DNA from 3 places in the Stenotrophomonas sp. STEN009 genome. Region 2 is predicted to be linked to each of the others. Evidence: predicted binding sites of a transcription regulator. Region 2 holds the regulator's gene; each other region holds the start of a gene.

Region 1 (10,374 bases), on a different contig from region 2:
ATCGCGCGCCGGCACCGATGACCGTGCAGGACAAGGCCGGCGGACGCACCGAATGGGTGCGTGGCGCGAACCAGGCCCTGTCCGATGCTGTGCGTACGCTGGATGGGCGCGGATATCGGACCTTCCCGCTGCGCCCCTGGCTGCGCGCCGCCATGGTCCAGCGGCTGGATCGCCTGCATGATTGGGCCGCCCTGCAGCTGCCGGAAGAGGAAAGCCTGCGCATGCCGGGCAGCCCCGGACCGGCGCTGCTGCGCGATACCCTCGATGGCTATCGCGCGCTGGACATCGACCCGCTGCCATCGCTACCGCCCCATGTGCAGGCCTGGTACGGGCCTTAGCGCCCCGGCACTGGTAAGCCCGCCGCTGCCGCGCTCAGCGCGGGGCGGGGCAGGTGGGGCAAGTCACCTTTGCTGCAGCTGGACGGTCGAGGTGTGTGCTCCGGTACGGCTTTGCCGGTGCCCCGGTCGTGCTGGCCACCGGCGTGGCCAACTGGCGGGCCAGCTCGGCGCTTGCGATGTGACCGTGCAGGAACAACAGACTGCTGAAGATGTTCATGATCGTCGCTCCACTTGAGTGGATTGAACGATACGGGCAGCATGAGGACGTAAAAAGCGACATTTCCGCAAGCTTGACTTGAACAGGATTCAAGCCTCATGTCCCGCCCACCCCTCCATGCCCTGCAGGGTTTCGTGGCTGCCGCGCGCCTGGGCAACCTGTCACGCGCCGCGGCGTCGATGAACCTGACCGTCAGCGCGCTCAGCCACCAGATGCGGCAGCTCGAAGAACGCCTCGGCCAGCCGCTGCTGGTCCGCCAGGCGCGCGGGGTCGCACTGACCCTGGAGGGCCAGCGCCTGCTCGATCGGGTCGGGCCGCACCTGGATGCAATCAACGAGGTGTTCCAGCGCTACGCCGCGCGCGCCGAACATGTGCTGACGATCAGCGCCGTACCGTCGATGGCCTCCGCATGGCTGGTGCCACGGCTGGGTCATTTCGTCGCCGCACACCCGCAGATCGAGATCAACCTGCAGTCCAGCGAGCGCCTTGTCGATTTCGATCGGCAGCTGCAGTTCGACGCGGCCTTGCGCGTAGGCGGCGGGCAATGGGCCGGGCTGGTGGTCGAGCGGCTGTTCGATGAGTGGCTGGTGCCGATGGCCAGCCCGGCGCTGATCGCGCGGATGGGCGGCATCGACCGTGCTCCACTGGCGCAGTGGCCGCTGCTGGGCGATCCGGATGGCGCATGGGCCGCGTGGTTTGCCCTGATCGGGCAGAGCCCCCCTTCGCGGTTCGTGGCGGTGCTCGACGATTCGGAAGCGCATCACCGTGCAGCGCTCGATGGCGTCGGTGTGGCCCTGGGCCGGCTGACGCGCGCGCGCCTGCTGCTGGATTCGGGCCAGCTGGTCGCGCTGTCGGAGCAGCGGCTGAAAACCGCCTGGCCGCACTGGCTGGTGTATCCGCAGCGCTCGGCGCGCCACCGTGGATTCCTCGCCTTCCGTGAGTGGTTGCATGCGCAGGCCAGCGAGCATGCGCGGCACATGGAGACGCAGGGCTGATCCGGCCCGGCGCACGCAGCCACCTGTCGCGTGCTGCGGGCCACTGCTGCGTCATCGCACCAGGGTGACCGCCTGTCCGGAACGTGCGAAAGCGTCCTCGAGCAAGGGCCCTGCCTTGATCGCCTCGACCTCGTCGAACAGGGCCCGCAGGGCGGCAGCGGGGCGCGCCGCAGGTGCGGCCACGGCCTGCTGGATCGCAGTGAAGCGGTCGGCGAGCACGCGGTGTCCCGGATGCTGCAGTGCCCAGGCCTGCAGCGGCTGGCGCACGCCAGCGGCGGCATCCAGGCGCCGCGCGTCAAACAGATCGATGGCGGCCGCCGACGTGTCGGCACGCTCGATCGTGGCGTGCCGCAGTTCCCGGCTCAGGAACAGATCGTAGGCGGCACCGCGGCCAACGGCGATACGCAGCCCATCGCGATCCAGATCGGCCACCTGCCGCGCGGGACTGTCCTCGCGCACCAGGTAGGTTCCTTCGATCTCCACATACGGTGCACTGAAGGCGATGCGGTCGGCACGTGCCGGTTCGATGGCGAGAAAGGCCAGGTCCCATGCGTCGTCGGCTGCCGCCGCGACCACCGATGCGGCCGCATCGTGACAGGTGAATCGCGCCTGCACGCCCATCCGCTGCGCCAGCGCGGTGGCCAGCTCCACCGAGGGGCCGCGCGGCGATCGTGTGTCGCCCTGCGCAAGGACCGGATTCCCCAGATTGATGGCGACGCGCAGATGGCCCAGTGGCGCCAGTGCACTTCGGTGATCGGCCAGGGTCATGCAGCGCTCCGCGAAGGGTGGGCAGGCCAGCATGCCCGCAACGATGCGCACGGAATGTCAGGGCGGCGCTATCCTGCGACGATGAACCCCATCGCGCATGCCGAGATTCCGGCCAGCGACCTGCTCACGCCATTGCCTTCTACCTGCAACTGCATGGTGCCGGCCACTGGCGGGTGGCCGAGATCTGCGACAGCGAGGGCAACCGCATTGCGCTGCAGGCGCCGGTGACGCCGTAACCCGGGCACCGTGCCGCGCGGTGCTACCGTGATGCGGCGTGCGAGCGCTGCAGCCAATCGGTGATCGCCGGATCGAGCCGCGCATCGTCCGGCACGCGCAGGCCGAATGCCGACTGCAGGACGTCGCGCACGTCGGCGGCATCGCGCAGCGGACGCTTGAGCGGCGCCTGCCCGGGGCGGTACTCGGTGTAGTTGCCACTGCCGATGGTGCGCCGCCAGTCCGGGCCGGCCAGTGACGCGCGCAGCTGGCCGGGGAAACCCGAATCCGGGTGCGTGCACACGTACCAGTTGGCCACCACGTTGTCGATCGGCGCTGGCGGCCGCAGGTCGAAGCGGTACATCGCCCGCCATGCGTCGCCCGCCTGGGCGGAAAGCACGAAGTCGTCTTCACCCGCCAGCTGCTGAAGCTGGAAAGACTCGTGCGGCGTGGCCTGCGGCGCCGTTTCGTACAGCCGCAGCGGCACCGTCGGCGTCAGGCCACCGAAGCCGGCATCGACGAGCCAGTCCTCTCCCTCCACGTGCACGCGCAGCAGCAGGTGGGTACGCGCCGTCGGGGCATTGTCCTGTGCCGCCAGCAGCACGCGCGCGCTCAGCGGCTGTGCGTCGAAGCCCACTGCCTGCAGGAGCGCCAGCAGGCCGCCGTTGAGTTCAAAGCAGTAACCGCCGCGCTGCTGGTCGAGCAGCTTGTGCTGCACGCTGTCCAGATCGATCGGCACCGCGTCGCGCAGCAGGCTGCTGAGGGTTTCAAAGGGGAGCAGGGCGTTGTGGCGCTGCACCAGCAGGGTCAGTCCGGCAAGGTCCAGCGACGGCGGAGCATCCAGTTGCAGGCGCTGCAGATAACGGGGGACGTCGAGCGGGGTCATGGCGAGGGCGGCAGGTGGGAAGAATCCCACTGTGCAACCGCAACCGGGGTTGAGGTCAAGCGCGGGCGCCGTGTCACGTCTCCGTCGCCTGGGGCCGGTACAAAGAGCGCAACCGGCACGGTGCGTGCCACGGCTTCGGCAATGTGCCTAAAGTTGTCGCCGGTCAGGCCGATACAGGTGCGTCCTTCCGCCTGGAGTCTGTGATGTCGGCCGTCGTCCCCCTTCGGTCCCTGCGCACCCGTCTCATCGCGATGCGCTCGGCGTTTCCACGCCTGCTGGTCTGGCTGCAGCCGCATCGACTCAGCGTGGCCAACAAACTCAAGGCCACCCTGCTGGTCTGCGGCGCGGGCCTGGTGGCGATCGCCGCCGTCCATGCCTGGACCGGCCATGCCAGCAGCCAGGCCGCACGCAGCCAGGCCAGTTACCAGCGTGGCAGCGATCTGGCCGCACGCCTGGCGACGCGGGTGGCGGAGGCGCGTCGCCTGCAGACCCAGTATGCACGCAGTTTCGACGATGCTGACCGCAGCCAGCTGCAGGCGGCCCAGCAGGCACTGCAGGTCGATCTGAAGGCGCTCAGGGCGATGCCGATGGATGCCGGTCGCCGCAAGGCATTGCAGGCGCTCACCGAGGCCGCCGAGGGATTCTCGCAGGGAGTGGCTGCGCTGTTCGAACGTGTGGACGAAATGGGGCGTGGTGATGCCGGCCTGGCTGCACAGCTGCAGCAGGCCGCCGATGCCCTGCAGCAGCAGGTGGATGGCCTGGACCGGCCGGCACTGGCGCTGCACCTGCAGAAGATGCGGCGCCAGGAAGCGCTGCTGCTGCTCGATGGCGATTCGACTCATGCCGACCGCGCCAGCGAAGAGAAGCTGCCGTTCGATCTGGCGCTGGCGGGGTTGCCGCCCGACGTACAGGAGGCCCTCCGCACCGGCATGGACGCCTATCAGTCGGCACTGCTTGGCTATACCGCTGCCCGCGTCGGCCTTGATGTGGAGACGCAATCGCTGCTGGAGACGGCTGCCGGCGTGGCGCCTGCGCTCGCCGCCTTCCAGCAGGCACAGGTGAAGGCGCTGGCCCTGGCGCAGGCGCGGCAGCAGGCCGGTGCACGCACCATGAGCGTGCTGTTCACCCTCACCCTGCTGCTGGTGGCCGGCGTGCTGATCACCAGCCTGCTGCTGGTGCTGCGCGCGGTGCGCAGGCCGATCCAGGACACCCTGCGGTTCGCCAGTGACATCGCCGATGACCGGCTCGATACCACGTTGCGCGTGCACAACGCCAACGACGAGATCGGCCAGCTGGCACAGCGCCTGGTGGACATGCAGCAGCGGCTGCGTGCGCGCATCGAGACCGAGCGTGCGATGGCCCGTGGCAACACGCGCGTACGCCAGGCCCTGGACTGCGCGCAGACCGGGCTGATGGTGGTCGATGCCGAAGGCCAGGTGGCCTACGCCAATCCTGCGTTGCGGCACGTGCTGGGCCTGCAGGCCGACGCGCTGGTCGGCACTGACGCGCGGGACCTGCATCCGGCCCTGGCCGGCCTGGTCGACGCGCGCCACCGCCAGGAGCGGGAAATCAGTCATGCCGGTGTGCGCTATCAGTTGATCGCCAATGCCATCGTCGATGACGACCAGTTCCTGGGCGTGGCGCTGGAGTGGCGCAGCCGTGCGCTGGAAACGCTGCTGGAGACCGAGGTGGCGGCACTGGTCGACGCTGCCGCGCAGGGTGACCTGCACGGGCGCATTTCGCTGCAGGGCAAGCACGGTTTCGTGCATACGCTGTCCACCAGCATCAACCGCCTGCTGTCCACCTTTGAAACCAACCTGGGGGACCTGCAGGCATTGCTGGCGGCGTTGGCCCGTGGGGATCTCAGCGTGCGCATGGAAGGTGAGCTGCAGGGCGTGTTCGCACGCATGCGCGACGACGCCAATGCAACCGTCGCACAGCTCGGCCGCATCGTGACCCGCATCCAGCGCGCCGCTGCCAGCCTGGACAGCGGTGTCGGTGAAATCGTTGCCGGCCATCACGACCTCTCGCAGCGTACCGAGCAGCAGGCGGCCAATCTGGAAGAGACCGCAGCCTCGATGCATGAGCTGACCGACACCGTCGGCCGCAACGCCGACGCCGCCGGACGTGCCGACGCGCTGGTGCAGGGGGCTGCAGCGGTTGCACAGCGGGGTGGGGTGGCCGTCGGTCAGGTGGTGGAGACCATGCAGGGCATCAGTGAAGCATCGCACCGCATCGGGGACATCACCCAGTTGATCGACGGCATCGCATTCCAGACCAACATCCTTGCGCTCAACGCCGCCGTGGAGGCTGCGCGTGCCGGAGAGCAGGGCCGCAGTTTCGCGGTGGTGGCGGCGGAAGTGCGTCTGCTCGCGCAGCGCAGTGCCGAGGCAGCCAGGCAGATCAAGGCGCTGATCGAGGATTCCGTGGCACGCGTCGGCCAGGGCAGCGTGCAGGCCGCGCAGGCGGGCACCACCATGGACGAGATCGTCGGCAGCGTGCAGCAGCTGGCGGACCTGCTCGCTGGCATCCGCAGCGCCTCGCAGGATCAGCACGCAGGCATCGCCCAGGTGAACCACGCCATCGTGCAGATGGAGGCCAGTACCCAGCGCAATGCCAGCCTGGTGGAAGAAGCCGGCTCGTCGACCGCGCAGATGCAGGCGCAGGTGCGCGCGCTGGCCGAAGCCGTGTCCGCGTTCCGCCTGCAGCCGGACCGTCAGGCCCGCGCGGCGGCGTGATCGCGTCCGCCGCCGGGTCCAGCCCGGCGGCGCGGCTCAATACACGTCGCGCCGGTAGCGGCCGCTCTCGAGCAGCGTTTCCACCACCTCGTCACCGAGCGCGCCCCGCAGTACCTGATCCACGCCCTCGGCCATGCCCTGCAGCGAGCCGCAGACATGGATCACGGCGCCACGCTGCATCCATTCCCGCAGTTCATCGCAGGCCGACCGCAGGCGGTCCTGGACGTAACCGCCCGCTGCGTCGCGCGAGAACGCCAGGTCGACCCGGATCAGATGGCCCTGCGCCTGCCATGCGCTCACCTCATCGGCGAACAGGAAGTCATGAGCGCGCTGGCGCTCGCCGAACAGCAGCCAGTGGCCGTGCTCGCCTGCGTGTGCCGCCTCGCGCAGCAGGCCGCGCAGGCCGGCGATGCCGGTGCCGTTGCCGATCAGCACCATGGGTGCGCCCGGCACGCGATGGAAGCCGGGGTTGCGGTGCACGCGCGCGGCGATGTGCGCGCCTGCCGGCGCGTGCAGCGACAGCCAGCCCGAACCCAGCCCCGGGCGCCCGTTGTTGTCGTGCACCAGGCGCACGACCAGTTCCACCACGCGATCGGCCGGGCACGAGGCGATCGAATACTCGCGGCCCGGCAGTACGGGCAGGGCCGTCAGCCAGCGTCCGGCATCCTGCACCTGCAGCGCACTGGCCGCGTCCGGCAGTTCGCGTTCGCTGGCCAGGCACTGCAGGGTCTGCGTGTCGCCTTCGATCAGCAGCGGTTGCAGCGGGTCCAGTCCATGCGCCAGCAGTACCGCACGGGCATGCGCGGCGCTGTGCCGCGGCGCGATATGCAGGATGTCGCCGGCCTGCCACTGCACGTCATCCGGCGCGGCCAGCCGGATCCGCCAGATCGGACCACCGACGCTGCCCGGGTTCAGCTGCTGGCGATCCAGCAGCTGCCAGTCGTGCATGCGGGTGGCCGCCGGCAGCACGCTGTCGTCGGCAGCAATGCCGGTCAACAGGCCGAGCTGCTGCTGCCACTGGCGCAGTGCCGTGACCGATGCAGCGTCCACATCGATGCGGTCGAACATCGCGCGGGCACCGTTGCCCAGCAGCCACGCATCGAACTGGCGGCCGAAGGCGCAGTAGTGCGGGTACTGGCGGTCGCCCAGCGCGAGCATGCCGAACTGCAGTGTGGCCAGGTCCAGGGATCGGCCCAGTAGTTGGCGCGAGGCACGTCGTGCCGAATCCGGCGGTTCGCCGTCACCAAAGGTACTGAGCACGAACAGCGCGTGGCTCGCCGCCTGAAGGCGGTGCGCGTCGATCCTTGCCAGCGGCAATACCTGCACCGCCTGTCCGCTGGCCTGCAGCTGCGCTGCCGCGCGCCATGCCAGCTGCTCGGCCAGGCCGCTCTGGCTGGCATGCACCATCAGCCATGCGGCGCCGTTGGCTGCGGCCGCCGGCAGCGGCTGGCGCAGCGCACGTGCGGCGCGCTGGCTGCGGCGACGGTCGAGATAGAGCAGCCAGCCGGTGATGAAGAACAGGCTCATGCCCAGGCTGCTGAGCATCACGATGATGCGCCCGGGAATCCCGAAGTAGCTGCCCGAGTGCAGCGCGAACACGCTGGTAGCCAGCTGACCGCCAGCGCCCTGGCGCGCGTAGGGACGCGCGTCCAGAATCGCACCGCTGGCAGGGTCGAGCTGCAGCAGATCGTGCGCGCGGTCATGATGGCCGCCGCGCAATGCTGGATCGCCCGCCATGGTCCGCACATTCAGTGCCTGGCCGGGCTTCTCGGGCAGCCGCAGGTCGATGTAACCGGTGCGCACCCCGGCCTGCGCGTACAGCGTCGCTTCCACGCGGCGCAGGTCGAGCACGGCGCCGGCATCGATCACCTGCTTGGCCGGTGGCGCCACGCCGAGCAGGGCATTGGCCGCGCTGCGATACCAGTCGAACGACCACCACAGGCCGGTCAGGGCACTCATCAGGTAGATCAGCAGCACCCAGGTGCCGGCCACCGAATGCAGGCTCCACAGGAAGCCGCGGCCGCTGCGCTTCCATTCCACGGCCAGCCAGCTTCGCCAGTGCCACCAGCGGCGGGGCCAGCGCAGGTAGAGCCCGGACAGCGTGAAGAACAGCAGGGCGATCGCGCAGCTGCCGGTGATCCATTTTCCGCGCTCGCCCGCGGCGAGGTGGCGGTGCAGGTCTTCGACGAAGTCGAAGAAGGCCTGCCCGCGCAGGGCGCTGAAGCGCTCGCCGCTGTAGGGGTCGAAGTACACCCAGTGCGCTTTGCCGCCGGCGAAACGGGCCACCGATGGGCGCTGGCCGCTGGCATCCACGCGCAGCCGCTGCAACGGCCGTTTGCTGTCGGCCTGCAGCATCGGCACCAGCTCGCTCAGGGGCAGCGGCTGCTGGCCTTCGGCGTGATGTTCGGCGATGGCGGCGAAGCCGGGGTTGGCGGCGCGCAGCAGTTCATCTTCAAAAGACAGGGCTGCGCCGCTCAGGCCCATGATGGCCAGGACGGTGCCGGCCGTGATGCCCAGCAGCCAGTGCAGTTGGAACAGGACGTTCTTGAACATCGGGGGATGAAAGCCAGGAGGGCTGCCGCCCGCATCCTGCGCAACAGCAAATGAGAATTAGTCGCGTAATTCTCGGGGGCGCCCTGCCTGCGGTCAAGCCGGTGGGGTGGCGCCAGCGACGGGGCCTTCCATGGCCACCGTAGCGCGCACTTGCACCTGCGTCAGAACTTCCAGCCCACCCGCGTGTAATAGAACCCGCCGTTGAATCCGTAGGGCGAATGCACCGGATACTGCGCACCGGCCACCCCCCCCCAGGGGTTGCTGGCCGGCACACGGTCGAACAGGTTCTGCGCGCCCACGCTGACGTACAGGCCCGAATCGAACTTCCAGCCCACCTCCGCATCCACGATCAACGCGCTGCCCCCGTAGATCGGCAGGCCGCCGTCCTCGGCGGAGATCACGCCGCTGTCCAGGTGATCCTCGTACCAGCTGCTGTAATAGTTGAACCGGAGATTGGCGTGGAAGATCTGCCGCTGGTGATTGATGCTGAAGTAGCCCTTGGTCCTGGGCAGCGATTTCTCCAGCTTGTACACGCGCGCTTCGTCGATGAAGTCGGTGTCGTAGCGGTCCACCTTCGTGCGGTTCCAGTTGGCCGCCAGCGAGTAGGTGGTGACCCCGCCGAAGTGGTTGCTCTTGAAGCTGGTCACCAGGTCCACGCCGGTGGTGGTGGTATCGAAGGCGTTGCCGAAGTAGGTCACCTGCGAGATGGACGCGGCTTCCGCATTGCCGCCGGCCACCAGCGCCGCACGCTCCTCCGGAGTGACTGCAAAGCTGGTGCTCAGAGCAATGCGGTCTTCCACCTTGATCTGATAGCCGTCCAGGGTGACCAGCCAGTCACCTTCGGTCCACACCGCGCCCAATGACACATTCCTGGACTCTTCCGGAGTAAGCGGCTGCGCGCCCTTGAGCTGGGCAATCGGATTGGTCGGCGGGAGGGTGGCGATGTCTTCCAGTGCGGTACCGCCGAACACCGTGCTGATCTGGCTGATGTTGGCCTGGCCGGGCGTTGGTGCACGGAAGCCGGTGTTGTAGGCGCCGCGCAGAGCGAAGTGCTCGTTGAAGTCGAAGCGCGCGGTGAGCTTGCCGGTGGTGGTGCTGCCGAACGAATCGTAGTCCTCGTAGCGCAGCGCACCGGCCAGCAGCAGCCGCTCGGTGAGCTGTGCTTCCAGGTCGGCGTAGGCGGCCCAGTTGCGACGATCAAAGGTGCCGGCGGTGCGCGTGCTGAAGCCGTTGAATCCGTTGGAGCCCAGCGCGAAGCCCTGCTCGGTCAGCGGCCCGATGGCGGTGGACGGGCCGTCACCGGGGCTGATCCTGAAGCTCTCCTCGCGCCATTCGGCACCCATCGCCAGGCGCAGCGGCTGGCTGCTGAAGCTGACCGGGATGTCCCGGCTGACGTCCACGTTAAGGTTCTTTTCGGTCTGGGTATTGCCACCCGGGCGGAAGAACAGCCCGGCCGGCTGGTCGGGACCGAGCGAGGCGTTGACGGTGTTGTAGATGGTGAACTCGATGTCGTTGCGTCCCCAGGAGCCGCTCACGTCCCAGTACCACTCACCCCAGGTGCCTTTGGCGCCGGCGAACACCGAGGCGTCTTCCAGTTTGCCGCCGAAACGTGGGGTGAAGCCGCCGGGCAGGCTGGACAGGAAGGTAAAGCAGTTGGCGGGCAGGG
Region 2 (10,374 bases):
CGCTGGACGGCATCGCCGGCAAGGATCCCGCCTTCGGCCTGGACGCTACCTGGATCCAGCCGCACCAGCGCGCCCAGGCCGAAACCATGGGCTACACCGTGGTCGACCCGGCCACCGTGGTCGCCACCCATCTTTCCCACCTGATCCGCGAGCATGCGCCGGAGCTGCTGGGCCACGAAGAGGTGCAGCACCTGCTGGCCAACCTCGCCAAGAGCGCGCCCAAGCTCGTCGAAGATCTGACGCCCAAGGCGCTGCCGTTGTCGGCCGTGGTGCGGGTGCTGCAGAACCTGCTGGTGGAACGCATTCCGATCCGCCAGCTGCGCAAGATCGCCGAAGCACTGGTGGAGCACGCGCCGTCCAGCCAGGACCCGGCCACGCTCACCGCCGCAGTGCGCACCGCGCTCGGCCGCTTCATCGTGCAGGAGATCGCCGGAATGTCGGCGGAGCTGCCGGTGTTCACCCTCAACCCGCAATTGGAACGTGTCTTGCAGGAGTCCACGCAGGGCAACGGCGCCGCGCTGGAACCCGGGCTTGCCGAGCGACTGCATCAGAGTCTGGCCGAATGTGTCAGCAAGCAGGAAGCCCGCAACGAGCCCGCGGTCGTGCTGGTTCCCGGCCCGGTACGTGCCGCGTTGGCACGCCTGGTCCGTCACAGCGTTCCGTCGCTGTCGGTACTGGCGTACAGCGAAGTGCCGGAGGACAAGCGCCTGAAGCTGGTCGGAACGATCAGCTGACGCCGCCCACCGATGCGTCAGAAAACAGACACCACCTTCGAACCACCGCAACAGACAGATGCCAAGGGGAACCCGTTCCGTGCAGACCACCGACCACCCGCGTTCTCCCACCCCCACCCCGCCGTCCCCGTCCCGTGACCACAGCATGAAAATCAAACGATTCGTCGCCGCCGACATGCGCTCGGCCATGAACCTGGTGCGCAAGGAACATGGTCCCGATGCTGTGATCCTGTCCAACCGCCGGATCGAGGAAGGCGTCGAGATCGTCGCCGCAGCCAACTATGACGAGAGCGCGGTGCAACGCGCGCTGGAAGCCTCGCGGCGCGACGTGGCTCCGCCGCCGCCGAAACCGCGCACCGCCGCGGATGCAGTGATCGCCGCAGTCACCCGCCGCCGCTCCGCGACACCGGCCCAGCAGCCGGTGACCGCCACCACATCGGCCGTGGCCGCCCTCGCCCGCGCGGCCGTCGGTGCCACCGGCCGCACCCTGGACAGTGCGGACGAGATCGTGCCCACCCGCGGCAGTTCCGGCTTCGCTGCCACCCTGGCGCGTGCCACCGTCAACGATCCGGCACTGCCGGAGCAGATCTTCGCGCCGTTCGCGAGCGCCGTCGTGGCTCCCGCACCGGCGCCCGCCAACCGCGCCCGTTTCCTGATCGACCCGCCGCAGGACGAGCATCACGAATCCCCCGCGCCGGCAGTGCTGCCGCCGCCGCTGCCGATCACCGCTGCGGCCACTGCGCAGGCCGAGTCCGTGCACCCCGAGCCGCCGTACGCGCAGGACGTTGCCGAGACCACGCCAGCCCCTGCCGCTGCCGCTGAAGCGGAGACCGCGCCGGCCCCGGCGCCGCTCCTTGCCCCGGCGCCGGTACTGACGGTGGTTGCACAGGACGATGCCGAGATCCGCCAGCTGCGCCACGAAGTGGCCGGCATGCGCCAGGTCATCGAGCGCGAGATGAACCGCTTCACCGACGAGCGCCTGCGCGGCTGCCCGGTGCGGGCGACCGCCCTGGACCTGATGGACGAGTACGGATTCGATGCCGGGCTGGCCCGCGATGTGGCCATGCAGATACCGCTGGATACCGAAGCCCACCGGGGCCGCGGGCTGATGCTGGGCCTGATCTCGCGCAGGCTGCCGATCGCGCCGGTCGATCCGCTGGAAGAAGGCGGCGTGATCGCTCTGGTCGGTCCAACCGGGGCCGGCAAGACCACCACCATCGCCAAGCTCGCCTCGCGCTTCGCCGAGAAGCACGCGCCGCGCGATGTGGCCCTGGTCACCACCGACACACTGCGCATCGGTGCCCGCGAGCAGCTGTACGGCTATGGCCGCCAGCTCGGCATCGCGGTGCATGAAGCCAACAGCGGTACCGACCTGGACCAGCTGCTGGAGCGCCTGAAGGACTACAAGCTGGTGCTGATCGATACCGCCGGCCTGGGCCCGCGCGACCGCGCCCTGGCCGCCCAGCTGCAGTGGCTGCGTGCCGCCCGCCAGGTCCGCACCCTGCTGGTGTTGCCGGCCAATACCAGCTTCGGCGACATGGACGAGGTGGTGCGCCGCTTCGGCGCGGCCAACCTGCAGGGCCTGGTGCTTAGCAAGCTGGACGAGACCGGCCGCTTCGGCAACGCCCTGTCGGTCGCGGTGGACCACGCGCTGCCGATCACCTGGGTGACCGATGGCCAGGACGTTCCGGACGACCTGCACCGGGCCAGTGCGGCCAATCTTGTACTTCGCCTTGAAGATTTGCGCCGAGCGGCCGATATGCCCTGCAACCCGGAGTTGAACCATGCCGTCGCGTGAGTACGCCAAGCTGACCAAGACCTTCCCGCTGTCGGCCACCCGCAGCGAGCCGCTCGGCCCTGTGCGCACCATCGCCGTGACCGGCGGCAAGGGCGGCGTCGGCAAGACCAACGTCTCGGCCAACCTGGCCGTGGCGCTGGCCGGCATGGGCAAGCGCACGCTGCTGCTCGACGCCGACCTGGGCCTGGCCAACATCGACGTGATCCTGGGCCTGAATCCCACCCACACCCTGGCGGATCTGGTCGCCGGCCGCTGCTCGCTGGAAGACGTGATCGTCGAAGGTCCGAACGGCGTGCTGGTGGTGCCGGCCGCGTCCGGTCGGCGGCACATGGCCGAGCTGGCCCCGGCCGAGCACATCGGCCTGGTGAACGTGTTCTCCGAACTGGAACGCGAGCTGGACATCATGGTGGTGGACACCGCCGCCGGAATCACCGACGGCGTGCTGACCTTCTGCCAGGCCGCACAGGACACGGTTGTCGTGGTCTGCGACGAACCGGCCTCGATCACAGACGCCTACGCACTGATCAAGGTGCTGTCGCGCGAGCGCGGCGTGGACCGCATCCAGGTGGTGGCCAACATGGTGCGCGACCCCAACGAGGGCCGCGTGCTGTATGAAAAGCTGACCCGGGTCTGCGAGAAGTTCCTTGCCGATGTCTCGCTGAACTACCTGGGCTGCGTGCCGCAGGATGACTGGCTGCGCCTGTCGGTGCAGCGCCAGCAGCCGGTGGTGAAGGCCTATCCATCCAGCCCGGCGGCGCTGGCGATCACCGAGATCGCCCGTCGCACCGCCCGCTGGCAGGCCCCCACCGAGCCACGCGGTGGCGTTGAATTCTTCCTCGAGCGCATCCTCAAGCAACGCGGGGTGGCAGCATGAAAGGCGCGGCCCAGTACAGGGAAGTCCAGCGCTCGGCGGCGACCGAGGTCATCGCCCAGCACTCGGACCTGGTGCGGCGCATCGCCCATCACCTGGCCGCACGCCTGCCGGCCAGCGTCGAAGTGGACGACCTGATCCAGGCCGGCATGATGGGCCTGATCGAAGCCTCGCGCAGCTACGACGCCGACCAGGGTGCCTCGTTCGAGACCTATGCCTCGATCCGCATCCGCGGCTCGATGATCGACGAGATCCGCCGTGGCGACTGGGTACCGCGCTCGGTGCATCGGCGCGCCCGCGATGCTGCCGCCACCATCCGCCGCCTGGAGCAGACCACGGGCCGTGCAGCCAGTGCCACCGAGGTGGCGGCGGCCATGGACATGCCACTGCCCGAGTACCTGCGGCTGATGGAGGACGCCTCGCGCGGCCAGGTGCTGAGCCTGGAATCGCGCATCGAAGACCAGGGCGAACTGGACACCGTCGCCCAGGGCGGACCCACACCGCAGCAGGTCCTGGAACGTGGCGAATTCGGCCGCGAACTGGGCAAGGCCATCGGCCATCTGCCCGAACGCGAACAGCTGGTGCTCTCGCTGTACTACGAGCAGGAGCTGAACCTGAAGGAGATCGGCGCGGTGCTCGGCGTGAGCGAATCGCGCGTCTGCCAGATCCACGGCCAGGCCGTGCTGCGCCTGCGCGGCCGGCTGAAGATCTTCGAGGCCGCGGATGCCGGGCTTGAAGAATGAACATGCCCGCGGCGGCCACGGCCAGCGCGGGCGACTGAACAACAAAGGAACTCCGCTTTGAACAAGAACATGCGCATCCTGATCGTCGACGACTTCTCGACCATGCGTCGCATCGTCAAGAATCTGCTGGGCGATCTGGGCTTCACCAACACCGCCGAAGCCGAGGACGGGCATGCCGCACTGTCGATGCTGCAGAGCCAGCCATTCGACTTCGTGGTCACCGACTGGAACATGCCGGTGATGACCGGCATCGAACTGCTCAAGGCGATCCGCGCCGATGCCAAGCTCAAGACCCTGCCGGTCCTGATGGTCACCGCCGAGGCCAAGCGCGAGCAGATCATCGAAGCGGCGCAGAGCGGCGTGAACGGCTACATCATCAAGCCGTTCACCGCGCAGACGCTGGAAGAGAAACTGGGCAAGATCTTCGAACGCCTGGCGGCCAGCGCCTGATGGACGCCACGGTCGACAAGAACGCCCTCGCCCTGCGCCTGCAGGAAGCCCTCGACGCGCTCGAATCCGGCGACGAGAGCGCCTGGCGCCAGCGCATCGATGCCCTGGTGGCCGCACGCACGCAGCCGATGATGAGCGGCCTGTCACGGCTGGCCCGCGAACTGGGCCAGGCCCTGGGCGAACTGCCGACCGTCCCCAGCGAGGCGGGCGAGCTGGACGACGCCTGCGCGCGCCTGGACCATGTGGTGGCGATGACCGAACAGGCCACGCACCGCACCCTGGACCTGGCCGAAGAGTGCCGCAGCCTCACCGAACAGCTGCGCGCCGAAGGCCTGCAGCCGGGGCAGGATGCGCAGCTGGAACGCATCCGCCACAACCTGACCGAGATTGCCCTGACCCAGAGCTATCAGGACCTGACCGGACAGATCATCCGTCGCGTGGTCGGCATCGTCCGCCGCGTGCACGAAGGCTTTGGCGCGCTGGGCCTGCCACCGGAGCAGCATCGCACCGATCCGGCGCTGGCCGGACCGGCACTGAAGGGACTGGACCGCCACGCGGTCTCTCAGAACGACGCCGACGACCTGTTGTCGGACCTGGGACTGTAAGCATGAGCGCGGTATCCGACGACATCACCGCCGATTTCATCATCGAGGCACAGGAAATCCTGGATCGCCTCGGCGAACAGCTGGTGTCGCTGGAACAGGCGCCGCAGGACGCCGACCAGCTCAACGCCGTGTTCCGTGGCTATCACACGCTCAAGGGCGGCGCCGGCTTCCTCGGCATCACCGCCATGGTCGAGCTGTGCCATGCCGCCGAAGAGGCACTGGGCGCCGTCCGCGCTGGCCAGGCGGTGCTGCAGCCGCATCACTTCGATGCCGCACAGCAATCACTGGACTACCTGCAATCGATGCTGGATGCCGTGTCTTCCGGCAACGAACCCGGCTATGCCCCGCCGGACCTGATCGCCCAGTTCGACGTGCACGGCGCTGCTGCGCCGGCCGCCGCCGCTCCCGCAGCGGCCGCGCCCGCTGCCGGTGACCTGATCACCGACGACGAGTTCGAGGCCCTGCTCGATCAGCTGCACGGCAGCAACGCCCCCACCGCGGTGGCGACGCCTACCAAGGCCGACGATGGCCTGATCAGCGAGGATGAGTTCGAAGCCCTGCTGGACCAGCTGCACGGCGGCGCCGCCCCGGGCGCGAAACCCGTGGCTGCTCCGCCTGCGCCTGCACTGCCCGCACCGCGCCCCGCGGCCGCCGCTGCCAAGCCCGCGGCCAACAAGCCGGTGGCCGAGGCGGAGCACACCGTGCGCGTGGATACCAAGCGGCTGGATGCGATCGTCAACCTGATCGGCGAGCTGGTGCTGTCGCGCAACCGTCTCAAGACCCTGCGTGCGCGCCTGCGCGACGAGGAACTGGACCGCGCCGTGTCGACCCTGGACATCGCCACCGCGCGCCTGCAGTCGGCAGTGATGCGCACGCGCATGCAACCGGTCGGCAAGGTGTTCTCGCGCTTCCCCAAGGTCGCCCGCGATGTCGCCCGCTCGCTGAAGAAGGAAGTGGACCTGGAGCTGGTCGGCGCCGAAACCGAGCTTGACCGCAACCTGGTCGAGGCCCTGGCCGACCCGCTGGTGCACCTGGTCCGCAACGCCATCGACCATGGTGTGGAGATGCCCGATCTGCGCGAAGCACAGGGCAAGCCACGCATGGGTCACGTGCGTCTGTCGGCCCAGCAGGAAGGCGACTACGTCAGCATCGAGGTGCAGGACGATGGCGCCGGCATCGATCCGGAAAAACTGCGCGCGAAAGCACGCGAAAAGGGCTTGATCGACCCGGAGGCGGCGGCCCGGCTGAGCAGCGAGGAATGTCTGCACCTGGTGTTCCTGCCCGGCTTCTCCACCAAGCAGCAGGTGACCGACATCTCCGGCCGCGGCGTCGGCATGGATGTGGTGCAGTCGCGCATCCGCGAGCTCAGTGGGCAGATCCAGATCCAGTCGGAACTGGGCCGGGGCAGCCGCTTCCTGATCCGCGTGCCGCTGACCCTGGCGATCCTGCCAACCCTGCTGGTGCAGGCCGGCGAGGACGTCTATGCGCTGCCGCTGGCGCGCGTGATGGAAGTGCTGCATGCACCGCGCACCTCGCTGGGCTGGTTCGATGGCCGGGCGGTGCTGGATCGTCGCTCGCACACCCTGCCGCTGGTCGATCTGCGCCAGTGGCTGGATGTGACGCCCGCCGCCTCGGCGCTGCTCACCATCGTGGTGCTGCAGGCCGGCGAGGCGCGCTTCGGCCTGGTCGTGGACCAGGTCCGTGGGCGCGAGGAAGTGGTCATCAAGCCATTGCCGAAGGCCCTGCGCGGCCTGCGCGGCTACGCCGGTGCGACGCTGATCGGTGATGGCCGGATGGCCCTCATCCTCGACGTGGATGGCCTGCGATGACGCTCGCCGGGGGGGGGGCGGGGGGGGCGCCCCCCGCCCCCCCTCTCCCCCCCCCCCGCGGGGGCGCGGCCCCCCCCCCCGGGGCGAGCGCGCAGCGCGGCGCTTCACTCTTCGGCGAACGCGCCGCGCAGCAGGCCGGCGAAGTTGCGGATCAGCGGCGTCACTCCCTCACGGCGCCATGCCAGCTGCACCTCCGAGTGCGCGCCCGCATCGGCCAACGCGACAAAGCGCGCGCCTTCCACCCGGATGTGGTCGCACGAGGACGGCAGGATCGCCGCACCCAGGCCAGCCGCCGCCAGACTGATCAGCGTGGACGCCTCACCGGCTTCCTGCACGATGCGTGGAGTGAATCCGGCAGCCGCGCACAGCGCGATCATGTGGTCATGGATGCCGGCGCCGGCACTGCGTCGAAAGGCCACGAACGGTTCCTGCGCGAACGCACGCAGCGACAGCGTGCCCTGTTCCGGGAGCCGGCGCAGGGCAGGGTGGTCGGCATGCACGATCAACGCCAGCGGATCGACGAACAGGCTGTGCGCAACCAGTTCCGGCGGCAGCGCGCGCTTGCGGATGATGCCCACGTCCAGTGAACCGTCGAGCAGGGCGTCGATCTGCTGCAGCGTGTTCATCTCGCTCAGCTGCAGCCGCACCTGCGGATACTGCTGGCGGTAGCGGAGGATCGAGCGCGGAATCTGCGGCGACAGCGGTGTGGCCCGGGTCAGCCCGATATGCAGCTCACCCTGCTCGCCGCGCTGTGCGCGCTGCACCTCGTCCACTGCCGTCTCCACCTGCTGCACGATGGCCCGCGCGCGCTCCTGCAGCAGTTCACCGGCAGGCGTCAGCTGCACGCGGCGATGGCTGCGCACGAACAGGCGCGCCCCGATCAGGTCCTCCAGCTGGCGGATCTGCTGGCTGAGCGGCGGCTGCGACATGCCCAGCCGCTCGGCCGCCTGGCCGAAGTGCAGGGTCTCGGCAACGGCAAGGAAATAGCGCAGGTGGCGCAGTTCGATGGACATGCGCCCAGTCTATTCATCGCCAGCCGGAAATGAATCAGAGGTTGGATCTGACCCCGTGCCGACCAACGGTCGGCATCCGCCAACAGCAGCTGGCACTAAACAGCAGAGGGAAACTGTCGAAGGCGGGGGGGGGGGGGGGGGGGGGGCGCGGGCCGCCCCCCCCCCCCCCCCCCCCCCCCCCCCCCCCCCCCCCCCCCCCCCCCCCCCCCCCCCCCCCCCCCCCCCCCCCCCGTCCCACACATAGCCAGCTGTTGCCGTTGCTTCGGCTTGAGGCTTCGGCAGGTGCAGGGCGGCAGCCCTGCAAACCAGAACCCCCTCACCGCTCGGAGTGCCCGCTCTGGTCGTAATCGCGCGGGCTGAACAGTTCCGGCTGGATCAGCTCGATGAACGCTCGTGCCTGCGCCGACAGCGCCTTGCCGCGGCGCACGATCACGCCATAGCTGCGCTCCGGGAACCAGCGCTTCATCGACCGCGCCGCCAGCCGCTCGTGGTCGGTCTCGTTCAGGCACAGCGCCGGCACGATGGAAATACCCATGCCCATCGCCACGTACTGCTTGATTACTTCCCAGCCGCCCACCTCGAGGGCGACGGTGTACGCGATGCGATGGCGCTGGAACACCTGGTCGACCAGACGGTAGGTGATCTGCCGCTTCGGCGGCAGCACCAGCGGATAGCGGGCGATGTCGGCCAGCTCCAGCTCCGCGCCCCGGGCCAGCGGATGGTCATGCGGCGCGATCAGCACCTGCTCGAAACGATAGGCCGGGGCGTAGCTGAGGTCGGCGGGCACGTCGGTCATCGAGCCGATGGCCAGGTCAGCGGCGTCCTCGCGCAGCAGGTCGGTGCCGTCCGCGCTGATCGCGTTGTGCAGGGTCAGGCGCACGTCCGGGTGATGCATGCGGAAGCGCTCGACAATCTTCGGCAGCAGGTACAGGATGGTCGAACTGTTGGCCGCGATGTTCAGTTCGCCCGCATCCAGCCCGCGCACCTTGTCGCGGAAGCGCGCCTCCAGCCCGTCCAGGCTCTCCACCAGCGGTTGCGCCATTTCATACAGCAGCTGGCCCTCGCGGCTGGGCACCAGGCGGCGCCCGCTGCGCTCGAACAGCGGCACGCCCAGCTCCCGCTCCAGCGCCTGCAATTGCAGGCTGATGGCCGGCTGGCTGACGAAAAGCGCCTCAGCCGCCCGTGAGACTGAACCCAGACGCACGGTCTGGCAGAACGCACGCAAGGGCTTCAGGCGGTCGGATTTGTAGGAAAAACGAGGACTTGGCGAGCTGCGCGTGGTCATGGCGTAACGAGTATTAGCACAATTTATGTAAAGCATTGCAAAAACTGTTTTGCCAAATACTGAGCGCCAGCGGCACGGTGGAGACGTTCCCCACTGCTGGAGTCGTCCCATGTCCGCCGTCGCTTCCGCTGTTCCCTCCCCCGCCGCCAAGGCCACGCCCGGCATCGCCCTGGCGACCCGGGTGGCCGGCCAGGACACCCTGCTGCCGGCGCCGCTGCTGGCCCTGCTGGTGTCGCTGCACCGGGCGGTGGAGCCGGGTCGGCAGGCGCGGCTGCAGGCTCGCCGTGAGCGCCAGGCGTTCTTCGACCGCGGCGGCCTGCCGGACTTCCGTGAGGACACCGCCGCGATCCGCAGCGGCGACTGGACCGTCGCACCGCTGCCGGCCGCGCTGCAGGACCGCCGCGTCGAGATCACCGGCCCGACCGATCCGAAGATGGTCATCAACGCGCTGAACTCCGGCGCCAAGGTGTTCATGGCCGACTTCGAGGATTCGACCTCGCCGACCTGGCGCAACCTGCTGGCCGGGCAGCAGTCGCTGGCCGCTGCGGTGCGTGGTGACCTGGAGTACACCGCGGCCAATGGCAAGCACTACACCCTGCGCCCGTACGACGAGCAGGCCGTGCTGATCGTGCGCCCGCGTGGCTGGCATCTGGACGAGAAGCACGTCCGCATCGATGGCCAGTTCCTGGCCGGTGGCCTGTTCGACGCGGCGGTGTTCGCCTTCCACAACGCCCGCACGCTGCAGCGCAAGGATCGTGGCCCGTACTTCTACCTGCCCAAGCTGCAGAGCATGGAAGAGGCGGCCCTGTGGGAGACCGCGCTGTCGCACATCGAAGGCATGCTGGGCCTGCCGCACGGGCAGATCAAGGTGACCGTGCTGATCGAAACGCTGCCGGCGGTGTTCGAGATGGACGAGATCCTGCACGCGCTGCGCGACCGCATCGTCGGCCTGAACTGCGGGCGCTGGGACTACATCTTCTCTTACCTGAAGACCTTCCGCCGCCACGCCGACCGCGTGCTGCCCGAGCGCGGCCAGGTGACCATGA
Region 3 (10,374 bases), on a different contig from region 2:
ACCGCGCGCAGGGGCTACACTGCGCGGCCCCCGCCCGACCTGCCCGCCCATGGAACCGATACGCCTCGACAAACGCTTGTCCGCCCTGCTCGGCATCCCGCGCGGCGAAGCGCGGCGCTACATTGAAGGTGGCTGGGTCACGGTCGATGGCGAGGTGGTCGAACAGCCACAGCGCCCGGTCGATGACACTGCGGTGATCGTGGTCGATGAACAGGCCAATGACAGCAAGGCCGAGCGCGTGGGCATGCTGCTGCACAAGCCGGCTGGTGCTGCCGCCGAAACCCTGTGTGCGCTGGTCAGCAGCAACAGCCACAGCGCTCTGGACGCCAGCGGCATCCGGCCACTGCAGCGCCATTTCCACGGGTTGCAGCTGGCTGCGTCCCTGCCCGCGGCAGACAGCGGCCTGGTCGTGGTCAGCCAGGACCCGGCCACGCTGGCCCACCTGCAGCGCAATCTCGGCCGCACCGAACAGGAGTATCTGGTCGAAGTGGCAGAAGGCGGGCCGGAACGGGGCCCCTGGCTGCTGGCCCGGCTGCAGCAGGAGTCGGGCGGGGCCAAGGTGAGCTGGCAGAGCGAGCAGCGGCTGCGCTTCGCCGGCAAGGGGCTGACGGCCAAGGGCCTGAAGACCGCGGTGGCTGCCGCCGGCCTGCAGGTCACCGCCCTGCGCCGCCTGCGCATCGGCCGGGTGGCACTGGGCCCGCTGCCGCCGGGACAGTGGCGCTACGTGGGCAGCGACGAACGGTTCTGACGCCCGCCGCCGCGCGGCACGCCGATCCACTAGCATGGGGCCATGAGCCCGCCTGCGCCTGTGTGGCGACGCCTGTTGCGCGTCGTTGCGATCATCTTCGCCATCCTTCTGCTGCTGGTCCTGTCCGGACTGCTGCTGGCCGACCACCTGACGCCACAGGCGCACGGTGAGCCGTCGCACGTACTGCCGCTGCAACCGGCGCAGACCCGCATCGACCAGCAGGTCGTGCCGCTGCAGGAGGCGCACCCCGGGCAATCCGGCGTGGCCTTCCTCGGCGATGGCATGGATGCATTCGCGGCGCGCGCGATGATCACCGCGCAGGCCGGGCGCAGTCTGGACCTGCAGTACTACATCTGGCACGACGACCTGATCGGTCACCTGATGGCCAGAGCGCTGCATGACGCCGCCGAGCGCGGGGTGCGCGTGCGCATCCTGCTGGACGACATGAATGCCAAGGACAAGGACGCGCTGATGATGGCGCTGGACCGGCATCCGAACATCGAGATCCGGCTCTACAATCCGTTCCGCAACCGCAGCGGCATCCTGCGCATGGTGGAGATGGTGCAGCGCTTCTTCAGCGTGAACCACCGCATGCACAACAAGAGCTGGATCGCCGATGGCCGTGTTGCCATCGTCGGTGGCCGCAACATCGGCGAGGAGTATTTCAGCGCGCGCACGGATGTGAACTTCCAGGACCTGGACCTGCTGGTCGCCGGCCCTGCCGTTGCACAGGCGAACCGGATATTCGACGACTACTGGAACAGCCCGGCGGCGATTCCGGTCTCCGCGCTGGCCTTCCATACCGACGCGCAGCTTCGCCTTCTGGTGCGTGAGTCCGACCATGAAGCGCAGCGCGATGCTGCCCGGCCCTATCTTGCGCGCGTGGCCGAATCACGCCATCGGCAGCGTCCCAGCCCCGAGCCGCTGCACTGGAGCAGCACCGTGCGCATCGTCTCGGATCCGCCGATGAAACACCGCAACGACGACCGCGGCAGCTGGCTCGTTACCGGGCTGATCGGTGAACTGGAGTCTGCGCGCAGCAAGGCCTTGTTGATTTCGCCCTACTTCGTGCCGGGCAACGAGGGCCTGGACGGGCTCTTGGCAATGGCGTCGCGCGGCGTGCACGTGGGCATAGTGACCAACTCCCTTGCCGCCAACGACGTTGCGGCCGTGCACGGCGGCTACATGGGCTACCGCGTGCCCCTGCTGAACGCCGGCGTGCACCTGTATGAGCTGAAGGCACAGGGCCAGGCGGGCGATGCAGGCCTGTTCGGCAGCAGCGGGGCCAGCCTGCACACCAAGGCCTTCCTGGTGGACGACCGCCGTGGCTTTGTCGGTTCCTTCAACCTCGACCCGCGCTCGGCCTATCTCAACACCGAAATGGGGGTGCTGTTCGACGACCCCGTGCTGGGCGCGCAGCTGCGCGACGAGTACCTGCGCCTGGCCGACGCCAGGCACAGCTGGTGGCTGGCAGTGGACAACCGCGATCGGCTGCGCTGGCTGGAGCGTGAGCCTCCGCCGCGCTGGGTGGAGGACGAGCCAGGTGCTACGCGGCGCCAGCGCTGGCTGTCGCGGATCATCAGCTGGCTGCCGGTGGAATCGCAGCTGTAGCGCTCAGTGTGCCCTGGCCTCGCCTTCATGCGGGGCGTCGTCCAGTGTTTCCACGCTGCGACCATGCAGGCGCCGCCAGATCCAGCGCAACGCATGGGGCGGTGCCGACGGCAGCTGCTCCAGCAGGGCCAGCATCCGGCCCTGGGTGGCGTGGCCATGCCGGCACAGCAGGCTCGCCGCCGCCGCTGCGCTGCCCAGCCGCAGGCTGTCGGACAGAGGGCCCGAGGCGTCGGCCGCCAGGGTCTGGTGTACCGGGTCGGGCAGCTCCCAGGCGGCGGCCACCCGCTGTGCCAGCGGCAACGACCACTGCTGCAGCAGCTGCAGGGCCAGGGCCGGCTGCACGTCCTCGCCGCGCGCCTGGGCTTCCTGCAGCAGCTGGCGCATCACCAGCGCCGCACCGAGTCCCTGCACCAGGCCCAGCCACTGCGCAGCGAAGGCATCGCCGGAGTTCACGCTGCGTGCGTGGTCGGCAGCAGCACGCGATGCCAGCAGGGCGTGCTCCCAGGTGATCGTGCTGAACTGCGGGAACCGCTCGCACTGAACCTGCATCACCGGCTGCACCAGCACCGCACTGATGATCTGCCGCACGCCTTCCGTGCCGACCAGGGTCACCGCCCGCTGCAGGCTCTCGACCGGGCGTTCGTGGACCTTGTACGCGGGACTGTTGGCGATGCGCAGCAGGTTGCCCGTGAGTACCGGATCCTGGCCGATGATCGCCGCCATCACCCGTGCCGAGGCGGCATCATCGTTGACGGTCTGGATCAGCTGCGGCAGCAGCTGCGGCCGGCGCGGCAGCTGCCGCGTCGCCCAGTCGCGATCCTGCAGCGCGTCCGCCACCGCCTGTGCCAGTCCGGCGCTGGCGGCATCGACAGGGCCGGGCTCGCCCGCCAGTCGCGGGTACAGCGCCAGCGCGTGCAGGCCACGCTGCAGCTGCGCGGCGATCTCTCCCGGGGGCACTGGGTCTCCCTGCAGGCGGGCAGCCGCAGCGGCCACCGCCTGACGCGGCCCCGCCGACAGACGCGACGGCGCCGCGCCGGTCAGCGACGCAAGCCAGCCGCGTACCCTGCGTGCCCAGGCCAGCGTCACCGGCCGTGATCCTGTCGATGTCGTACTGCGCTCGCCATGGCCCGTCTCTGTCTCTTCACACGATCCGGCCACTGGCCATCGACGCAGCATCGGCCGCGCTTTCATCTTCTTTAACCCGCAGTGCCCATCGACGTCGACGGCAGACACTCGGGGAATGGACTAGAATGGCGCCGCGCGACCCGTCCCCCTGCACCGACGACGTCGCTTTTTTTGTTTTGGGACCCTACCGTTCACTGGTCGTTCGCTGCAGTTCGCCGCCGTTCGCACCATCGGAGACGCCATGCTATTCGAAACCCTCGCCACCACCGGCCACGAACAGGTGGTGTTCTGCCACAGCCATGACGCCGGCCTGAAGGCGATCATCGCCATCCACAACACCACCCTGGGCCCGGCCCTGGGCGGCGTGCGCATGCGTCCCTATGCCAGCACCGACGAAGCGCTGGCCGACGTGCTGCGGCTGAGCCGGACGATGACCTACAAGAATGCGCTGGCCGGCCTCAATGTCGGTGGCGGCAAGGCGGTGATCATCGGCGATCCGAAAGCGGACAAGACCGAAGTCCTGTTCCGCGCCTTCGGTCGCTATGTCGATTCGCTGGGTGGCCGCTACATCACCGCCGAAGACGTCGGTACCGACGTCAACGACATGGAGAACATCTACCTGGAAAGCCAGTTCGTGACCGGCGTCCACCAGGTGCATGGCGGCTCCGGAGATCCCGCACCGTTCACCGCCTACGGCGCGCTGCAGGCGTTGATGGCGTCGATGCGTTTCAAGTTCGGCCACGAGGAAGTGGGCAAGACCAGCATCGCAGTGCAGGGCCTGGGCCACATCGGCATGGAACTGGTCAAGCTGCTGCGCGACCGCGGCGCGAAGCTGTATGTCACCGACCTGGACGCGGCCCTGGTCGATCGCGCAGTCAGCGATTTCGGCGCCGAAGCAGTGAAGCCGGACGAGATCCACGAAGTGAATGCCGACGTCTTCGCGCCGTGCGCGCTGGAAGGCTCGATCAATGCCGACACCCTGCCGCGGATCAAGGCCAAGATCATCTGTGGCACCGCCAACAACCAGCTGTCCAGCCTGGAAATCGGCGATGAACTGCACGCGCGCGGCATCCTGTACGCACCCGATTACGCGGTCAATGCCGGTGGCGTGATGAACGTGTCGCTGGAGATCGATGGCTACAACCGCGAGCGCGCGATGCGCCTGATCCGCAGCATCTACCACAACCTGACACGCATCTTTGAACTGTCGCAGCGCGAGAACATCGCGCCGCAACGTGCGGCCGACCGAATCGCCGAGAGCCGCATCCTGTCGATCGGCAAGCTGAAGATGCCGCTGGGCCGCAGCACCCCGCGCCTGGGCAATCTGCGCGGCGGTTGACCGCCCCTGCCGGGCCTCGGCACGGCGCCCCTCCGGGCGCCGGCAACCCCATGATGGATCAGAACCCGGCGCTGTAACGCAGCGCCGCTTGCCGTGCGTCATCACCGCCGAGACGCTGATCGATGCCCAGGCTCAGACGGCCACTCCGCCCCCACCACGACTCCAGCGCAAGCCCGAGCAGGGCGCTGCCACGCGGTGAGTCGGCACCTGGCAACGGTGCCCACGCGTCGACACCGACGAAGCTGGCCTGCCACTCCCCGGCGCCGCCCTGAAGGCGCTGCTGCCATTCGGCGTGCCCGCGCAGCGTCCAGCGTCCCCAGCCGCGCTCGCCGCGCAGCCCCGCCAGCAGTTGGCTGCGCTGCGTACGATTGGCTTCACCCCGCAGGCCGAAACCGAAGCCGCCGCGCTCGTTGAACGCCGCGGTATCCACCCGCGTGCCACTGGCACCGACATACGGTGTCAACGACGCGCCGACGGTGCCGAAGCGATAGCCGCTTTCGACACTGGCGCTGCTGAATCGACCGCCGTAGCGCGCGGAAACGCCGTAGGCACCTGCACCCAGCAGCAGCTGCCGGTCCAGTTCGCGGGTGAACCGCCCTGCGCCGAACTGCGCCAGTGCATAACCGCGCCCAACGCTCCAGCCGGCATACAGCTGCGCCTGCGCCTGGCGGTCCTGCCCGCGATCACCGTTGAAGGCACTGCCATCGTTGCTGCGTGTTTCACTGAACGCCATGCCCAGCAGGCCATGGCTGCCCAGCGGCACGTCCTGACCGGCCATCCAGCCCCGGCTGTCGGTGGCGCTGCCAGCGAAACTGCCCTGCCCTGCCTCGCCCAACGTGCTCTGCCAGGCACCGCGCAGCGCAGGCAGAGCCTGCACGCGATCGAAACGGGCGGCCACCGCGCGTCGCGACATGTCGATGCTGTCGAAGGTCGCCGCCTCGGCACGCGCGTGGGCCTTGCCGGACAGGCTCTCCAGCGTGGCCGCCAGGCCCGTGCTGCGCTGCAGGCCGGCCGCTGCACCACCGAATGGCGAATCCTGCAACGCGTGGTTGCCGTCCAGTTCGACGAACGCGCCTTCCAGCCGCGCCGCAGTTGTCTGCACACCGGCATCGAGCCCACGCGCAGCGGCGGTGACACTGATCCGGGTCAGGTTCAACCATGCGTTGTTGCTGTCATAGCCATAGCTGGTCTGCAGCAGGGCCAGCCCCTGCAGGCCACTGGATGTGGCCGCGGTGCTGAAGGTGCCGGTCAGGCCGGCTGCAGCATGGATCAGATCCTGCCGGGTACCGTCCTGCGGCACGTAGCCATCGACGAATCCGTGGACGTGCACGCCACCGTCCAGACGGGCGCTGCCGGTGACCTGCAGCGCGTTGGCCCCCAGCGCGATCATCAGCTGTGCGCCGGCCTGCTGCACGTAGTTGCCTTCGATGGTCGCCGTGGTATTGGCGGTGGTCAGGAACACGCTGCTGCCGTTGGTCACGTTGCCGACCACGCGGGGCGTGCCGCCATTGAACTGCAGGCCGCTGGATGATGGATCGGCCTGCGGCAGGATGCTCACGCCGGAACGGATCACGCCGCCATCGCGCAGCGACAGCACACCGCCTTCGATGCGGGTGGCACCGCTGTAGCTGCTGTTGCCGGTCAACGCCAGCACGCCGGCGCCCTGCTTGACCAGGCCGCCACTGCCGACGATGTCGTTGCTCCAGACCGAACCGGTGGATGCTGCGTCGACATTGGCAACCACGTCGCCCCAGTCGAAACGTCCCGGCCCGTTGATGGCCCTGCCGATGTCGAGCAGCCCGTAGCCGAACACCGGGTCCACGCCGGGGGCGCCGATGTCCTTGGCCGTGCCGAGCAGGGTCTGCCGTACCAGGTTGTTGTCGAAGTACGGATACCGCTCCCACACCAGCGCGGCCGCGCCCGACACCAGAGGTGCGGCGAAGGACGTGCCGTAGTTCCAGAAATAGCTGGTGCCCGCGTCATCCGGATAGACCGCGCTGCCGGGCGCCGCCAGACAGTAGCGTGCCGCCTGGCCGCAGGCGTTGGCGTAACCGGCCAGCGTGTCCGGCGCGTAGGGATCGACGGCCGTGGCCACCAGCCAGCCGCGCTCCAGATCCGCAGCCGGCCGCGAGCCTGCCACGCCCGCCTGACCCGGCAATGCCGCCAGGCTGCTGGGCTCGCTGCGCGCGTCGTTGCCCGCGGCGAACACCACCAGCCCGCCGTGATTGATGACGAAAGGCCGGTACTCGCCGGCGACCTGGGCGGTGGTGGGCAGGTCGGTCCAGTACAGACCGCCCCAGGAATTGTTCATCACCTTGACGTTGTAGCTGATCAGGTCGCGGTGCACCTGGGCCACGCCGAGGGTGCCGCTGAAGGAATTGCCCTGGCCGCTGCCGTCGTCCGCCGGCGGCTTGTCAGAGATGATCCGCGCCGACACGATCTGCGCACCGGGCGCGATGCCGCCGGGCCAGCGCCCGACCGCTGCGCCCGCGGCCAGGCTGGCGACGGCAGTGCCATGGCCGACCACATCGTCCACGCCCAGATTGTTGCGGGCAGGGTCGATGTAGGTGAGGTTGGCCACTACCCGCCCGTTCAACGCGGCGGCCGCGCGCTGCACGCCCGAATCGACGATGCCGATGCGCACGCCCCTGCCGGTGGCACCGGTGGCCTGCGCGGCACCCGCATGGGTGACCGACAGGTGCGCATCGAAGGCCGGCTCCAGCGGTTTGGGCGGGGGCGGCGTGGTCGGCGGCGGCGGTGCAGGCGGCGGCGTGGTGGGCGGCGGGTCAACGCGCACGTTGCCACCGCCACCTCCGCCCCCACACGCCGTCAGCGCCATCGCCAGCGCCGCTGCCAGGACCGACCGTGCCATCGTCGTGCGTTCCATCGATTCCATCCCATGAACGTTGGCCCGCCTTCATCCCGGCGGGCATGCGGCGCCATCCAGCGGCAGCCATCCCCGACCCTCTATACTTGGGCCGACCCCCACGCAGTCTGCCGGGAAACCGGAGCGCATCCAACGCCCCCCGGTCTCCTTTCCGAACATTGCTTACGCATCAACGAGATTGCCATGTCCAACATCGTCATCGCCGCCGCCAAACGCACCGCCATCGGCTCCTTCCTCGGCCAGTTCAACGGTGTGCCGACCCCGACCCTCGGCGCGGCCGCCATCGCCGCAGCGCTGGAGCAGTCCGGTGTCCCGGCCAGCGACGTTTCCGAAGTCCTGATGGGCTGCGTGCTGCCGGCCAACCTTGGCCAGGCGCCCGCCCGCCAGGCCGCGATCGCCGCCGGCATCCCGCTGTCCGTCGGTGCCAGCACCCTCAACAAGGTGTGCGGCTCGGGCATGAAGACCATCATGCTCGGGCATGACCTGATCAAAGCCGGTTCGGCCAAGGTCGTGGTTGCCGGCGGCATGGAGTCGATGTCCAATGCGCCGCACCTGCTGCCCAACTCGCGCACCGGCAACCGCTTCGGCAACTTCCAGGCGGTGGACCACATGGCCCACGATGGCCTGGTCAACGCCTACGACGGCAAGGCCATGGGTGAATTCGCCGAGTGCGCCGTGGACAAGTACCAGTTCAGCCGCGAGGAGCAGGACGCCTACGCCATCGAATCGGTCAAGCGCGCGCAGGCGGCGCAGGCCAACGGTGCGTTCGCCGACGAGATCGTCGCGGTGAAGGTGGCCACCCGCAAGGGTGAGGTCGAGGTCGACACCGATGAACAGCCCGGCCGCTCGGACATCGCCAAGATTCCGACCCTGCGCCCGGCGTTCAAGAAGGACGGCAGCGTGACCGCTGCCAGCTCGTCCAGCATTTCCGACGGCGCCGCCGCCGTGGTGCTGCTGACCGAGGAAGACGCCAAGGCCCGCGGCATCACCCCGCTGGCACGCATCGTCGGCCACGCCACGCATTCGCAGGAGCCGGAGTGGTTCACCACCGCACCGATCGGCGCCATCCACGCATTGCTGCAGAAGACCGGCTGGTCGCTGGACCAGGTGGATCTGTTCGAAATCAACGAAGCCTTCGCCGTGGTGGCGATGGCCCCGATGCGCGAACTGGGCATTCCCCACGACAAGCTCAACGTGAATGGTGGGGCCTGCGCATTGGGGCATCCGATCGGCGCATCCGGGGCACGCCTGGTGGTGACCCTGGTCAACGCCCTGCGCACGCGCGGTGGCAAGCGCGGCATTGCCACCCTGTGCATCGGTGGTGGCGAGGCGACCGCAATTGCCATCGAATTGATTTAAAAAGGTTTAACTGCGATTTCGCAAAAATGAATGCGGGATCGCTTGACAGCCAAACGTGGCTTGTCATCATGTTGTCGGCGCGCAGTTGCGCGTTGCCTAATCTAACGACGAGGATTCACACAATGAGCATCAACAAGCTGCTGGTCGCGATGTCCCTGGCTCTGGCCCTGGCCGCCTGCTCGAAGCAGGAAGCTGCCCAGGACGCCGCTGCTTCGGCCAACGAAGCCGCCACCGAAGCCCAGGCTGCTGCCGATCAGGCCGCCGCTGCTGGCGCCCAGACCGCCGACGCTGCCCAGCAGGCCGCCGACACCGCCGCCACCGCTGCTGACGCTTCGGCTGACGCCGCTGCCCAGGCTGCTGGCGCCGCTACCGACGCTGCTGCTGAACAGGCCAAGGACGCTGCCAAGGCTGCCGAAGGCACCGCCGAGCAGGCCAAGGACGCTGCTGAAGAAGCCAAGAAGTAATAACTTCTTTCTTCACGCTGTTCTGGAAAAGCCGCTGGTTCGCCAGCGGCTTTTTCTTTGCATCGCGTTCCGCGACCCCGCCTTCACAAGGGCGTGAATAGGCTGGCGTCCCCATCCATTGCCGCAGTGCACTACCGGAGACCGCCATGAAGATCCGCTCGCTGACCCTGTCCCTGCTGGCCGCTTCGCTGCTGATCGGCCTGGCCGCCTGCAAGGGGCCGGAAGCCGAACAGGCCCGCCAGGATGCGCGGCAGGCTGCCGACAGCGCAGGCGCCGCCGCCCGTGACGCAGTCGACCAGGCCGCCGCAGCTACCCGCGAGGCCGCCGACAAGACGGCAGCTGCATCCGAGCAGGCGGCGGCCGATACCCAGCAGGCGCTGGACAAGGCGGCCGACGCTACCGCCAATGCTGCTGACCAGGCCAAGGTCGCCGCCACCGACGCCGCTGCACACGCCAGCGATGCGACCGCGGACGCCGCACAGAAGGTCGCCGACAAGGCGCGTGATGTCGCAAATGACGCGAAGGCGAACGCGGCCAAGGAAGAAGCCAAGCACTGAGCCGCGTCCGGTACTGCAGAGCGCCGCAGCCACGCTGCGGCGCTCTACAGAATTCCACGCTACGGCAGCGCGCGCGCCAGGATTTCCGACAGGTCCAACCCGGCCGGCAGGGTGCCGAACACCCATCCATGTTCACCGCCGAGCCGGCTGCGGATGAACGCATCCGCCACCGGACTGCGTGCACGCAGCAGCAGCGCCGCCTGCAGCAGCAATGCGGTGCGCTCGCAGAACATCCGCGCCTGCGACTCTTCCGGTGCCGGGGTCGTTACCCAGCGCTGCAGCGC

What was found. The regulator FliA, encoded in region 2, starts transcription of late flagellar genes. The targets are predictions, from matches to a motif close to TAAAGTTTNNCNNNCNNNGGCCGATAA.
Region 1: ACVOMM_RS07420 (methyl-accepting chemotaxis protein) is a predicted target of FliA. The motif match lies at 3,566-3,592, and genes of this name have one in related genera.
Region 3: ACVOMM_RS05335 (HDOD domain-containing protein) is a predicted target of FliA. The motif match lies at 3,532-3,558, and genes of this name have one in related genera.

The regions. Positions count from the first base shown of each region.
Region 1 covers NZ_JBRRES010000011.1:56,880-67,253, reverse strand. The annotation lists gene ACVOMM_RS07445 (GIY-YIG nuclease family protein) at 1-338, shown strand, start outside; gene ACVOMM_RS07440 (hypothetical protein) at 373-555, opposite strand; gene ACVOMM_RS07435 (LysR substrate-binding domain-containing protein) at 654-1,550, shown strand; gene ACVOMM_RS07430 (transporter substrate-binding domain-containing protein) at 1,602-2,318, opposite strand; gene ACVOMM_RS07425 (arylamine N-acetyltransferase family protein) at 2,578-3,417, opposite strand; gene ACVOMM_RS07420 (methyl-accepting chemotaxis protein) at 3,621-6,155, shown strand; gene ACVOMM_RS07415 (PepSY domain-containing protein) at 6,192-8,708, opposite strand; gene ACVOMM_RS07410 (TonB-dependent receptor plug domain-containing protein) at 8,870-10,374, opposite strand, start outside.
Region 2 covers NZ_JBRRES010000025.1:25,992-36,365, forward strand. The annotation lists gene flhA (flagellar biosynthesis protein FlhA) at 1-734, shown strand, start outside; gene flhF (flagellar biosynthesis GTPase FlhF) at 880-2,532, shown strand; gene ACVOMM_RS12665 (MinD/ParA family ATP-binding protein) at 2,519-3,406, shown strand; gene ACVOMM_RS12670 (RNA polymerase sigma factor FliA) at 3,403-4,146, shown strand; gene cheY (chemotaxis response regulator CheY) at 4,204-4,596, shown strand; gene ACVOMM_RS12680 (protein phosphatase CheZ) at 4,596-5,201, shown strand; gene ACVOMM_RS12685 (chemotaxis protein CheA) at 5,204-7,030, shown strand; gene ACVOMM_RS12690 (LysR family transcriptional regulator) at 7,135-8,043, opposite strand; gene ACVOMM_RS12695 (LysR family transcriptional regulator) at 8,360-9,328, opposite strand; gene aceB (malate synthase A) at 9,438-10,374, shown strand, end outside.
Region 3 covers NZ_JBRRES010000007.1:115,208-125,581, forward strand. The annotation lists gene ACVOMM_RS05320 (M48 metallopeptidase family protein) at 1-1, shown strand, start outside; gene ACVOMM_RS05325 (RNA pseudouridine synthase) at 50-748, shown strand; gene ACVOMM_RS05330 (phospholipase D family protein) at 791-2,359, shown strand; gene ACVOMM_RS05335 (HDOD domain-containing protein) at 2,363-3,445, opposite strand; gene ACVOMM_RS05340 (Glu/Leu/Phe/Val dehydrogenase dimerization domain-containing protein) at 3,726-4,823, shown strand; gene ACVOMM_RS05345 (S8 family serine peptidase) at 4,882-7,710, opposite strand; gene ACVOMM_RS05350 (thiolase family protein) at 7,894-9,069, shown strand; gene ACVOMM_RS05355 (hypothetical protein) at 9,192-9,533, shown strand; gene ACVOMM_RS05360 (hypothetical protein) at 9,680-10,090, shown strand; gene ACVOMM_RS05365 (acyl-CoA dehydrogenase family protein) at 10,150-10,374, opposite strand, start outside.